One region of the Moorella sp. E306M genome, then DNA from elsewhere that is predicted to be linked to it. Evidence: riboswitches for the same ligand, from Rfam matches in the RefSeq annotation. Region 1 holds a riboswitch; each other region holds the start of a gene.
What was found. Region 1 has a riboswitch for cyclic di-GMP ahead of FLZ89_RS00885 (hypothetical protein). Riboswitches for the same ligand answer to the same signal wherever they lie in the genome.

Region 1 (4,395 bases):
CTTTCTGGACTGGGCAATCTCCCGGGCCACATCATTTTGGGCAACCTCTACCATGGATAAATAAGTGCCCGTCCCGACCGCTAACTCGAAGTTGCCAAGTTTAAGAGGGGCTATATAAGAAATTTTTTCCTCTTCCTTGTTAGTCTTAGGGTTGAGCCAAATGTAAGACACAAATCCCCCGCCGTTCTGGGCCACTCTGATGAATTCCTGAACCACTTTCTTGCCGGATTTATCCGTTAGGTCCCAAAGGTTCTGGCCTTCCTGTGACTTGTTTTCCGGCGCCACTACCCTTATACCATCATATCGGTAAGCAAAAAAGTATCCAGCTTCGCCATACCTGCTGGCATCCAGCGTTTTTCTTATAAGCTCAATAAGCTGAGCTTCCGGTATAGTGCCGGCATTACTTTTATACATATCGGTTAAGGAGGATACCATGGAATCGACTGTGTTTTTGAGGCCACTCTTTATTTCATTTAATACGTGTTGTTGTACTATTGATCGAGACTTAAAGGTAAGATTTGCCAGCGAAACGTTGGCAATAATCAATTGAACTAGTACTGTTGCTAGTATAGCTATCAGTGTCAGTGCCATAATCTTGCTTCTTATGCTTTTCAGAGACATTCTCTATCTCCTCCCAATATACATTAAGTAATAGAATACGCGTCATTTTCATGGCTTCTTCGATAGCGGCGCTGGCCTGAACGCGCGGCGCCACGGATCATCCTAAAGCCGACATAATCTTCGGTTATCATCTCCCTATTGCATACGCTCCAGCATTTCTTTCTCGTCGACTTCAAGGAGCAGTTCCAGTTTAATTATGATGATAATCTTATCGTCCTTCTTGGCCAGACCCTCCACAAAGGCGGCGTTTACCGTCGTGACATCGGGCGTAGTCTCAATAGTGGTTTCATCAACTGCCGCCACTTCTTTGACGGAATCAACAACCAACCCCGCTTCCTGCCCCGCTATGTCTACAATGATTATCCTGGCATCTTTCGTCTTTTCCCCCTTTGCAAAACCGAAGCGTTTCCTCAGATCGATTACCGGTATTATCTTTCCTCTCAGGTTGACGACGCCTTCTACAAATTCAGGCGTTTGCGGTATTCGAGTGACGAGCGTATCCTTGACTATCTCCCGGACATCGAATATGTCCAGGCCGTAAAGCTCACCCGCCAGGTCGAAGACTACCAGCTTCCTGGCCATGCACCCTTTCTCCTTTCTTTAGAGGCTAAGCGTCGCGCTTTGCTTTCTCCAGACCTGCTGCGCACCTCCCCGTCCCCTCCAATTGGCTACTCAAGTAACTCGACTTCCTCCTTTCTCTGCTTTTTAGTTTACATAAAACAAGGCTCGGGCAAGAAACAGTTGTTTTCTCGTCTGAGCCTGTATCAGCAATGCAGACTGTTAAGCAGATTATAAAGTTGATAAGCTTATTAATGCTATTAGCAACTAATATTGGTTGGTTGGTTGGTTGGTTGGTTGGTTGGTTGGTTGGTTGGTTGGTTGGTTGGTTGGTTGGTTGGTTGGTTGGTTGGTTGGTTGCAAGAATCATGCCAGCGTGCATTACATTGATCTTCCTTTGAAGTTTTTAAGTTCTAGCTTATGTTTAGATTTCGCTAGTTCTTAACTCGCTGTTTGAACAATCATGGCTTAACGTCTGTAGACCCAACAGCTTTGCGCCCCCGCCGCTTATTGGGATAACAATCAATCTCTTTTTCCTCCATTGAACCGTTATTACCGACTTCTTCCGATAGAGGTAGCTCAGTGAGCGCTAGAACTTTGCCCTCCTTAATTTTGGCCATTAGTTCTTCGGCCGCGACTAACAGCTCGTTAATTTCTTCCTCGGTTAATGGGCCATCAACCATACTTTGCTCCCCCTTTAACAAGTCCAAATTCTGGTGGAAGGGTTTGCCTGGATTGCCACCATACTTATGTATTTCGCCTTCACAGCAGTAATTGGCCTTCAGGATTTTTTCCTTACTACTACCGGAAAAGGAATATATTGCCAATAAAAGATAAAGGCATACTGTAGCCTGGCTAGCATACTCATTAAAGAGGCTAGACCCATGGCTTTGCGTTCCTGCCTTTCGGTATGTTTGCCTTGAACTAGGATACTAAGGGATAGTAAGTTCGCTGTTTGGAGAAATTTGGAAAAGAAGAATAATTTTACCTCGGGCGAGGCAGTATAAAAGAAGGCGAGATAGATAGAGGAGATAGAGAAAGTCTATTTCCAATAATAGGCGGTTATGGTAATTGTACCCCCCCCCCCCCCCCATATTGGAATTATTTTACTTTTGACGTTGGTAAACCCTCTCATTTGGACAACCCTTCTCCAAAAAATTGGTACTAGAGATATTTTATTCGACATGTTACTCTATTTTCCTGCAGGTTTCCTTAAAAAACCTCTTAAAAGCTTACCGCCCCTGCCTGTCAGTGAATTTTCTTAACTGGAATCCCGGCCTAATTGAAATTATGGTGAACACCTTGTTTGCGCAGAGTGGCTGCTTGATACGGTCCGGTAAGGGCTCTTTGTTACCTACTTAAAATTTTACACGACCTTGGGTGTCACCGGCCACCGCGGCCACTAGGCCGAAGCAACCGCTGAGCATCATGTCACCATAAGGAGCGGCCCAATAATAATCCTGGTGTATGGTCAGCCGGCGCTGCGGACCCGTTACGGCAACGAAACGGAAGCCCCCACCCGGCCGGTAACCGGGATCAATATAACATCCGTGGCCGCCGTCATTAAAGATTTCCTCATTGGTAAGCTCCCCGGCCCTCAACTTTTCAACAAAACTAGCCAGCTTGTGGCCGCTTAAACAGCTGGTATGATGCTCAAACAGGCCCCATACCCGCTGCTCCTGGAGGAGAACCCCAATGGTGTGCTGGTTGCCGCAATTGACAACGATCAACCCTTCCTTGCTATGGGCCGCTACCCTGGCATCGCACAGGGCACCCCACAGGGCGGCCGCGCCGGTGTCCATGAGCCAGGCCCCCGGTACCTGCTCCTGTACGGCCTGCATCCGGGTTAGATAACGCGGCGGCTCCCGATAAAGAAGGTCTGCCAGTCTACCACCGCTGGCAACAAAGCGCTGCCAGTGCTGGAAACGAAAGAGGCGGTCGCTCGTGCCTTTCGGCGCCTCGCCGTGATCCAGGACGGCTATGGCCACTTCCGCTGGAAGGCTGACGCCATAGGGAGCCAGGCTACCGGCCAGGGTATCAAGATCAACATCGCCCGTCTTAATGGTTACTGCATCCCCGGGCGGTCCCTCAGTTATTTCAATGCCCAGTTGCCGCACCCTATCCAGGTCGTCATAAACCGTCCGCGCTGCCGCGGCCGTAGCATAGACTTTTAAACCGGCAGCCAGGTGGCGGCGCAAAGCTCCTACCAGGGCTCCACCACCCATAAGGTAACCGGTAAGGAAGACGTCCCGGCGGGCGGCTGTGGCTGCCTCCACCTGCCGGCCGCAGATTACTGTTGGCGAGGGTAAAATGAGCTGGACGCAGTTTTCCAGGGGCTGGTCCGGACGGTAGAGCAGGATATCCTGGGTGCCGCCGCCGATGTCTATGGCCAGTAAAGGCCGGCTTAGCATTTTGCCACCTCCGTACAGGGGATGGGATGCCCTATTTCTTCTCCGGATTGTCGTCAGCCTTGAGGCCTTTTTTAAATTCGTTGATGGTTCGGCCCAGGCCGCGACCGAGTTCCGGCAACCTTTTGGGACCAAAGATGATTATCGCCGCCAGGATAATGAGTATCCATGCGTAAGGGCTAAATAAAGTGCCGAGGGTTACGATGGTTATTGCCCCCCTTTTTTAACCTTATACCCAGGATAACATATTCTCCCTTCCGGGACAACCTGCTAGCCCGTTAAACGCCGACGCAAGAGGTAAAGGGGCGGGTAGAAAAAGATGGCAATAAAAACTACCAGCCAGGCTACATGGACCAGGAGTTCCGGACTTAACTGCCCCAGGACCAGGGGCCGTACCAGCTCCACCACATGGTAAAGGGGGATCAGCCAGGCCAGACGCTGGACGATTAACGGCAGGGCATCCAGGGGAAAGAAAACCCCGGCAAAAAGAAACATAGGGGTAATAATCAGGGTAAAAAAGTAGCTGAAGGTATCAATCTTGGGTACCAGGCCCGTCCAGATCATCCCCAGTTCGGCAAAGACAAAGCCGCATAACACCAGGACCGGGGGCACCAGCAAGGCCGCTGGCGACTGCACCAGGCCAAGAAGGGAAATCACCAGTAAAATTACCGTACCATAGAGGACACTCTTAAAGGTCCCAAAAAGCATTTCCCCCACCACTACCTCATCCAAGCTCACCGGGGTCGCCACAATGGCATGGTAGGTCTTTTGAAACTTCATGCGGACAAAGCTGTCATAGGTACACTCG
Region 2 (4,395 bases), 110 kb from region 1:
ACTTATGGCTGTAAATAATCCGTACCAGACTTATCAACAAAACCTTGTCCAAACCTTGTCCCAGGAAAAGCTGGTGCTGATGCTTTATGATGGAGCCTTGCGCTTTTGCCGCCAGGGGCTGGTTGCTATGGAAAAAAAGGATTATGCCGGAGTAAGCAATAGCCTGGGCCGGGCCCAGGATATCCTGAGCGAACTGATGGCGACCTTAAACAGGGATGTAGGAGAAATTGCAGAGAACCTCTATAAGCTTTACGACTTCATGTATCGTCACCTGGTCCAGGCTAACGTAAAAAAGAGCGCAACTATGATTAATGAAGTAATCGACCTGTTACAGCAGCTGCGCGACACCTGGGAAGAAGCGACAAAAAAATACCAGTCCCACGATTATCGCACCAGAGTTGGGATGAACTGGCAGGGCTGATAATGAGCGAGATAGAAATAGTGGCCAGGCGGCTTTTGCAGGCGTATTATCAGGAAATAGAACTGATGCAGGTATGGCAGCAAAACTTAGAGCAACAACAGCAAGCCATTCAAGCCGGCGTCTGGGATGAATTAAATAATCTCATAGCAGAAGCCGCTTCCTGGAGGGAAAGGCTGACCCGGGCGCGGCAGGCTACCCGGCAGCTTGAAGAATTCCTGGTATTAGTTTCAGGGTGTGAAGCTCTGGAGTGGGAAAAGATTGAGTTCCTGCCAGAGGCAACCCGCCAGGAGCTGGCCGGGGCTACCCGGCAGGTGCGATCCCTTTGGGAGGAATGCCGGCATTTGCAGGAAGCTAATCTAAAAAATATACAAAAAGCTATGGCAGCGATTAAGTTGGAATTGGAGCAGGTACAAACAGCCCGGCAAATGGCCCGGGCCTACAGACGGGAAAATAAAACCGCTGTACCCCGGTGTCTGGACCGGCGGCTATGAGTTAAGAAGGGGCAGCGAGCGGGGGCAGGAGAAGGAAGACCATGAGCAAGCAGATTGAAATAACAAAACTATCAAGCCGGGGGCAGGTAGTTATCCCGAAAGAGATCCGGCAGCAGCTGGGATGGGAAACGGGCGATCACGTGGCTGTGGAAGTGCAGGGGGATATGGTAATCCTGCGGCGCCTGCAGCTGGAAAGCTGCCGGCAAGAAAGGCACCAGCAGGTGAGGATGAGTTTAATCAAGTAGATGAAGAAACGGGTGCGGGGAAAGCGGTAAAAGCCCGGGGCTAATCTCCCGGTAAAATATCCTGGACGGGAATGTTTAGCCCCGGGAAAGCCAGCGGTGAAATATGGTCGCCGCGCCCGTATTCTTTAACCTCTCTATACCCGGAGGGCGAAGGCAGGCGATAGGCAGTCACCTGCTGCGCCTGCAGGTTAACCAGCCATACTTCCTTAACCCCACCCTTTGCATAGAGGTTTGCCTTTACTTCGCGGTCATAAGCCATCGAAGTGTCGGACACCTCGACTAACAACAATACGTCCTCCGGCCGGGGGTGGAAAGAAGCATAATAATCATCACGGGCCTTAAGCAACATCAAGTCAGGCTGGGGTTCCGAGTGTTGGTCCAGGCGTAAAGGGTTGTTGGTGTCTACCAGGGCATTATCGCCTATTTTGGTGCTAAAGATATGAAGCAGCCGTCTGACACACGCGGCGTGCCTGGTCCCTATCGGCACCATCTCTATAATCTCCCCCTCGATCAGCTCTACCCGGTCGTCTTCTCCCAGGATGCCTGCCCGGGCCATCTGGTAAAACTCCTCAACAGTAAAACGTCGGCGAGGAACCTCGACTGCCGCCATTCTTTAGACCCCCCTTTCTTCTGTCCTTCCCTTAATGTTATATATTATAGCCCTATATCCTTTCCAGGATGATTGTCGTATCTATACCGAATCCCAGGCCGGTTGGGATGGCTATATTATACCACAGTTGGAAGCGAAATCTTTAGAGGAAAGAAAAATAGGAAGCTGTTCCCGGAGGGGTGGAACGGCTCATTTTTTTGGTTGATTTTCTCCCGACATGCAGGAATTTGGCAAATCGTGTTGAATAAATATCGAAAATACAACGGTAAAATTTTCTTACTCCGGGCGTCAAGGGCAAGCTCTCCGAAAGGGGATGCGCGCAAAGCCATGGGTCTAAGGTCCGTGTCTTCCGGGGCAGGGCTTGTACGCTTCTTGTTTCTAGCCCCGGGGTGAAGGACTATGACTGCCAGGCCGCCGTTCCCGGTTCCTTTGAGACGCCCGGTAAACGGGCTTTTCTTTTAGGACTAAAGTCCCAGACTAATTTGGGCCTTAAGCCCGATACCCAAATTCCCATAGAAATGCTAAAGTGGTAACCGCTGGAGAAAAATATCGTTTTTCCGGGAAAGAGGGGGAAACCTGGATGTTTATGACGCCGGCTTTATATGTCCTGGAAAAGGCCCTGGACACGGCGGCTTTACGCCAGCGGGTCATCGCCCACAACATCGCCAACGTCAATACCCCGGGCTTCAAGCGCTATGATGTCTCCTTTGAAGAGAAACTCGGCCAGGCCCTGGGACTGGAGCCGGGTCTAACCCTGTACCGTACGAACCCCTATCATCTGCCGTCAGCCAGTCTGGATCTTACCCCGGAGGTTAATCAGGATAACAGCACCACGATGCGTCAGGACGGCAATAACGTAGATATCGACCGGGAGATGGTCGACCTGGCCCAGAACAGCTTGAACTTTAACTTTGCCGTCCAGCAGCTAAACGGCCGGCTGGCCATGCTGCGCTATGTGATTAACGAAGGGAGGCGGTAGGGGTGGAATTATTGCCGGCCCTGGCTATCAGCGCTTCCGGCCTTACGGCCGAGCGCCTGCGCCTGGATCTCATTGCCAACAATCTAGCCAATATCAATACCACCAGGACACCCCGGGGCGGCCCCTACCGGCGGCAGGTGCCGGTTTTTGCGGAGAAACTGCGGGAAGCGCTGGGACAGTCGCCGGACCAGGCTCCGGGCAGGGGAGTGGAGGTCGCGGCTATTGTTGAGGATAACACGCCGCCCCGCCTGGTATACGACCCGTCGCACCCGGATGCCGACCCTGACGGTTATGTGGCATTGCCCAATATCAATATCGTTAACGAAATGGTGGACATGATCACCGCCACCAGGGCCTATGAGGCCAACGTCACCGTCCTTAATGCGGCCAAGGCCATGACCATGAAGGCCCTGGAGATCGGGCGTTAGAGGTATGGTATGGCTGCCGCCCCAGCCATGAAGTATGAAAATATATGGCTGGGAAAAGGGGCTGGAGGGTACAGGCGGAGGGCGACTTGGTTCGAGGCGTCAGCAAACTCAGCGAAGCCGTAGCGAGGCGGCGGTGAACGGGATGGGGATCGTAACGTGGCTTAGGAATAAGAAGTAGCACACCCCGTGATGCATGATTGAAACGCCAAAAGTTTAGCCACCCCCGCCGCCGAGCAAGGCTGAGCGCTAAGTTTGCTAGCTGAGAACCACCGGAGCCCGGAGGCTGTACCCTCCAGCCTGAAGGAAGCTGGGTTATAACTTTCAGGAGGAAAATGCACATGCTCTATTCACCTGTATCCCTTTTAATGCCGGCTCCCCTTCAGGAGAGCCAGCAGTCCCGGCCCGTTCCCCAGGGTACAGGAGCCGTAGCCGGGTCTTTTGCAGAAATCCTGATGGAAAAACTGGGGGAAATCAATACCCTGCAGCAGCAGGCCGATGCCCTCACCCAGGAGTACCTGGCCGGTAAAATCGAGGACGTTCACCAGGTCATGCTGGCCCTGGAACAGGCCAACCTTTCCCTCCAGCTGGCCGTGCAGGTGCGCAATAAGGTCGTGGAGGCTTACCAGGAAATCTCCCGCATGCAGTTCTAGTGCCGTCCTTGAGCCGGGTCGGTAGCAGCGCGGCACTTGAGGGGAGAGCAGTTGCTTGCCCTGGACCGGCAGGGGGCGGTGCGGCAGGCGGTGAAAGTTAGGTGCAGGGGAGGCATTTTTTCCTGGTAGTGATATTAATTATGGTTAGCAAAGCAATATTGCCTTCCGGGAGCTCAAAATGAAGCTTAAACAAATTCTGGACAGGATAAAAAATTTCTGGCAGGGTTTAACTCCCGGGCGGCGTTCGGCCCTCCTGGCCATCAGTATAGCCGCTCTGCTGGGTGGCGCCTTTTTGCTGCAGTGGCTGCTGAAGCCCCAGTACGCACCACTGTTTACCAATTTGCAGCAGCGTGATGCGGCGGCGGTAGTGGAAAAGTTGAAAGAAATGAAGGTGCCCTACCGGCTGGCCGGCGAGGGGACGACCATCCTGGTGCCCAAGGACCAGCTCTACCAGCTGCGCCTGGACCTGGCCAGTGCCGGGGTTTTAAACAGCGGCCAGGGGTTTGAACTCTTTGACCAGAACAAGCTGGGGATGACCGATTTTGAGCGCAATCTAGATTACCAGCGCGCC
Region 3 (4,395 bases), 360 kb from region 1:
AGCGGGAATAAATGTCGTAGGCCCGCTCGCCCCTGTTGGTCTGCTCAACTACTACCGGTACCAGGATTGACACTCCTTACCCCACCTCCATGGTAAAAATTCCTTCCACAACCGCTTCTACTCCTTTTAGCCTTCCGTCGCAGCAGTTTCTCCTGTCTCCCCTTCTCCGCCTTCCCGGGGAGGTACGGCCACACTGTGCTCGACCAGAAAATCTATGGTCTTTTTAATCATTATATCGTATTTCAGGAGGGACAAGTCGCCCAGATTCTTCCGTACTTCGGCTGCATCCTGGCGGAAGATCCTGGCCATCTTCTCAATTTCCGCCTCAATGTCTTCTTCCGTGGCCGCAATATTTTCGGCCTTGGCAATGGCTTCCAGCACCAGTTCGGTCTTTACATCCCTTTCCGCCCCGGGCTGGAATTCTTTCTCTAAATCATCCATAGTCTTACCAGTATTATTTAAGAACTCCCCCAGGGTTATTTTCCTGGCATGCAGGTTGCGTTCCAGTTCCCTGAGCCGGGATTCGATCCGCCGTTTAACCATGATTTCCGGTAAATCCACCGTGGCTGCCGCTACGGCCTTGGCCACTACAGCTTGCCTTACGGCAGCGTCAATCTCTTGCCGCTGTCTCTCTTCCAGCCGGCGGCGGATATCCTGGCGCAGTTCGGCTAGAGTCTCGCACTCGCTGACGTCTTTGGCAAATTCATCATCCAGAGGGGCCAGCTCTTTTCGTTTAATGCCCCGGATGGCAACCTGGAAGACGGCTTCCTTGCCCGCCAGGTCTTCTTTGTGGTAGTCGGCAGGGAAGGTAACGGTAACGGTACGTTCCTCGTTTAGACGGGCACCTACCAGTTGTTCCTCAAAGCCGGGGACAAAGGTACCCGACCCCAATTCCAGATGATAATTATTTCCTTCTAAACCTGGATAAGGCTGGCCTTCTACCGTCCCTTTAAAATCAATGACGACAATATCCCCCGCAGCCGCCGGTTCATCTTCGATGTTCTTGATGGTAGCATAACGCTCCTGTAAGCTTTTCAGATAGGCGTCGATATCCTCCTCGCTAACTTTTACTTCCGGCCGTTCCACTTCCAAGCCTTTGTAGGTGCCGAGGTGGACTTCCGGCTTGACTTCTACTCTGGCCTTGAAGATTAAAGGCTCGCCCTCTTCCACCTTGACTATTTCCACTTCAGGGTGATCGATGGGTTCCAGCTGGTGCTCGGCTACTGCTTCTTTATAGGCCGGTGGAATAACAATTTCTACCGCCTCATTATAGATAGGCTCTTTGCCGATATACCGTTCCAGGATAAAACGCGGTGCCTTGCCTTTCCTGAAACCCGGGATGTTTACCCGCTTTACCAGGCGGCGGTAAGCTTGATCCAGGGCTTTCTGTACCCTGGGTGCTTCAACTTCAATTTCCAGAAGTACCTGATGCTTATCTAACTTCTCGACGGTAGCCTTCATTACCTACTTGCTCCTCCCTGCTCCCGACTACTGGACGCCATTCATTATGACCATCCATTTAGCATAAAATACTATCAGCAATTTTATTTCGCCGCTTTGTCTACCTTTTCCTGCCGCGCCTACTAAAAAACAAGCTAGTAGAATAACACCTCGGACAGGTAAAAACCCGATCCGAGGTCCCCCCAAGCCAAAAATATGGAGCGGAAGACGGGATTTGAACCCGCGACCCTCGCCTTGGCAAGGCGATGCTCTACCGCTGAGCTACTTCCGCCCGTTATTCAGGCACTACCACGCTTTCCGTAGCGATATATTAACAGATAGCTCCGGTTCTGTCAAGTTTTCTGCCCACCGGGCTGTGACAATTTAACGCAGCGGCCAGGTTCATTAACGCCCTCGCCATCAACCATTTGTAAAAGATTGTGAACGAGTATGTTAACCTGGCCTTCGATTAACCTCAAAAGATAGTTTTTATAGGTTGCCGGCAAAGTCTTACGGCGCAGGTAATCGTCCAGGAGGGCTTCCAGTACTTCCTGGTTAACGAGTTTATCCCGGCAGGCCATCGGACAATAACCCTATGGTTTTATTCATTAATTTTACCCCTTCCCGGCAATGATCACATGCGCGAAGCAACCCTCATGGAAGACAAAAAATAAAGGACAGCCTCATCGCCAAAGGCCGCCCCTGTCTTCATGCTTAAAAATTGCAGCAGCATCAAAGTACCGGCAGCCTGGCGATCTTAGCTCGTAAAAGCCTTAGACCCATGGCTTTGCGTCCCCCCCTTTCGGTGGGGTTTGCCTTTAGCGGTAACCCTTTACGCTATTCGACATTAATGCTTTTTTTCCTGCAAAATATACCACTTTTTGGGGCAATAAAAAAACAACCCGGGCAATCCGGGTGTGGTAGGGTATATATTAAAAAGGAGGTCAGAGGGCTTTGCTCGCTTTTATAATAGCACGCCAGGGTTATAATTGTATTAAGCCCTCTTTAAAAATGAATTAAATTTATACTCCGGTTTGATTAAGTAACGCATCTTAACGATCATCAATTTGCTTACCCCCGGCCAGGCTCTCCAAAAGCTTCACCCGTCCGGAGACGTTGTCGAGGTGCTCCAGCATGGCATTGCGCGCTTCTCGCGGTCGTCTCTTGCGGATGTTCTCCAATATTTTCCGGTGTTCAGTCACCACCAATTCCCGGTGCCAGGGCAAGGTCCTGCCGTAGCGTAAACTCAAATGAAAATACTGCCGAATAATATGCTCTATAGTGGTAGAAGTCTGGATAAATATAGGATTCTTGGTGGCTAAAGCTATGCTGTTGTGAAACTGGTAGTCAGGTTCGATGGTGATTTCTCCCCTGGTTATCTCCTCTTCCAGCCTTATTTCTGCCGCTTCCATGGCCTCTAAATCCGCCTCGTCGCTCCTTTCGGCGGCCAGGGCAGCAGCCTCGGCTTCCAGCGCCCGGCGAAACTCAACCCAGGAGAGCAACTGCTGGTATTCTACCTCGTTTAATTTGGCCATCAGGTCCTCTGGTTCCAAGGGAAAGCGCTTGACATAAATGCCATTACCGTGCCTTATCTCCAGGATGCCGCTGGAGGCCAGGACAGAGAGGCCTTCCCTTAAAGTGGGGGTACCGACACCGAACATTTCGCTCAATTCTTGAACGGGCGGCAAGCGGTCCCCCACTTTATACTCCCCGCTCTTAATCAACCGGGTAATGCGTTCCACCACTTCTTCATACATTTTCTTCTTGCGGATGATTAGCCCGTCTTTCATGGTTATTCACGCACCTATACCAAAATGTTTCCACTAAGACCTCGCTGTCCTATTGCCCCTCTGGCACCGCTCAAGTTCGGATCATTCTCCACATCATGCCCTTTCAAGTTTTTGGCATAAAGGTCCAGGCGGCTTACAGGCAGCCTGGACCTCGCAAAGGGGGACCACTAATGCTTTCTTGCCTCAACTTGTGCCAGTTTTTCGTAAAAGCGAATGATGGCTCCGTGGTCGGCGTCACCCAAGCCATCAACCTTTAAGGCTTGCAGAATTTCCATAACAACAGAGGTTAGCGGCAGGGGAACTCCCACCTCATGCCCGGCAGCCATGGCATTGGCCAGGTCTTTAATATGCAAGTTAATCCGGAAACCGGGCTTAAACTGACCGGCCAGCACCAGGGGCGCCTTGGCGTCCAGGACCGTACTCCCGGCCAGGCCGCCGCGGATGGCCTGGTAGACCAGTTCCGGGTCAACGCCGGCTTTGGTGGCCAGGACCAGGGCCTCGGACATGGCGGCAATGTTCAGGGCGACAATAATTTGGTTCGCCAGTTTGGTCACATTACCGGCGCCGATGTCACCGACGCGGACCACGGAAGATCCCATGGCCTTTAATATATTATAACATTCATCAAAGTCTTCCTGTTTGCCTCCGACCATTATCGACAAAGTTCCGTCGATGGCCTTGGGTTCGCCGCCGCTCACCGGCGCATCCAGCATACGCACGCCCTTTTCAGCCAGCTTCCCGGCTATTTCCCTGCTAACCATAGGGTCAATGGAGCTCATATCAATAAGGATTGAACCAGGCCGGGCACCCTCAAGCAAACCATTCGGCCCCAGGACAGCCTCCTTGACGTGGGGGGAATTGGGCAGCATGGTGATAAACTTATCGCAGCGTTCGCCCACCTCCCGGCAGGAACCGGCCGGTTCCGCGCCGGCGGCCACTACATCGTCTACTGCTTCTTTAATAATATCATATACGACCAGCTCATAGCCAGCCTTCAGCAGGTTTTTACTCATGGGCTTGCCCATGATGCCCAGTCCTATGAAGCCAATTTTACTCATCTTTTTCTTTTTACCCCTTTCGCCAAAATTTTTACCTGGTTTTAATGTGCCGCCCAAGCGGCATACTCCTTTTATCGGGGCTAACGCACTCCCCAAATTAATCTAGC

Region 2: it holds a riboswitch for cyclic di-GMP, as region 1 does, so the genes downstream of both, flgB (flagellar basal body rod protein FlgB) here and FLZ89_RS00885 (hypothetical protein) in region 1, are expected to answer to the same signal.
Region 3: it holds a riboswitch for cyclic di-GMP, as region 1 does, so the genes downstream of both, FLZ89_RS02830 (hypothetical protein) here and FLZ89_RS00885 (hypothetical protein) in region 1, are expected to answer to the same signal.

What each region holds. Positions count from the first base shown of each region.
Region 1 covers NZ_BJKO01000001.1:178,110-182,504, forward strand. The annotation lists gene FLZ89_RS00870 (methyl-accepting chemotaxis protein) at 1-621, opposite strand, end outside; gene FLZ89_RS00875 (chemotaxis protein CheW) at 757-1,203, opposite strand; gene FLZ89_RS00885 (hypothetical protein) at 1,641-2,006, opposite strand; cyclic di-GMP riboswitch class I at 2,022-2,108, opposite strand; gene FLZ89_RS00890 (DUF1786 domain-containing protein) at 2,538-3,590, opposite strand; gene tatA (twin-arginine translocase TatA/TatE family subunit) at 3,622-3,798, opposite strand; gene FLZ89_RS00900 (ABC transporter permease) at 3,858-4,395, opposite strand, start outside.
Region 2 covers NZ_BJKO01000001.1:291,191-295,585, reverse strand. The annotation lists gene fliS (flagellar export chaperone FliS) at 1-421, shown strand, start outside; gene flgN (flagellar export chaperone FlgN) at 424-912, shown strand; gene FLZ89_RS01510 (AbrB/MazE/SpoVT family DNA-binding domain-containing protein) at 954-1,157, shown strand; gene FLZ89_RS01505 (Uma2 family endonuclease) at 1,198-1,767, opposite strand; cyclic di-GMP riboswitch class I at 2,051-2,186, shown strand; gene flgB (flagellar basal body rod protein FlgB) at 2,348-2,746, shown strand; gene flgC (flagellar basal body rod protein FlgC) at 2,749-3,174, shown strand; gene fliE (flagellar hook-basal body complex protein FliE) at 3,513-3,824, shown strand; gene fliF (flagellar basal-body MS-ring/collar protein FliF) at 4,003-4,395, shown strand, end outside.
Region 3 covers NZ_BJKO01000001.1:541,990-546,384, forward strand. The annotation lists gene clpP (ATP-dependent Clp endopeptidase proteolytic subunit ClpP) at 1-73, opposite strand, end outside; gene tig (trigger factor) at 127-1,461, opposite strand; tRNA gene FLZ89_RS02825 (tRNA-Gly) at 1,658-1,732, opposite strand; gene FLZ89_RS02830 (hypothetical protein) at 1,794-2,021, opposite strand; cyclic di-GMP riboswitch class I at 2,180-2,267, opposite strand; gene FLZ89_RS02835 (FadR/GntR family transcriptional regulator) at 2,493-3,230, opposite strand; gene garR (2-hydroxy-3-oxopropionate reductase) at 3,398-4,288, opposite strand; gene hyi (hydroxypyruvate isomerase) at 4,386-4,395, opposite strand, start outside.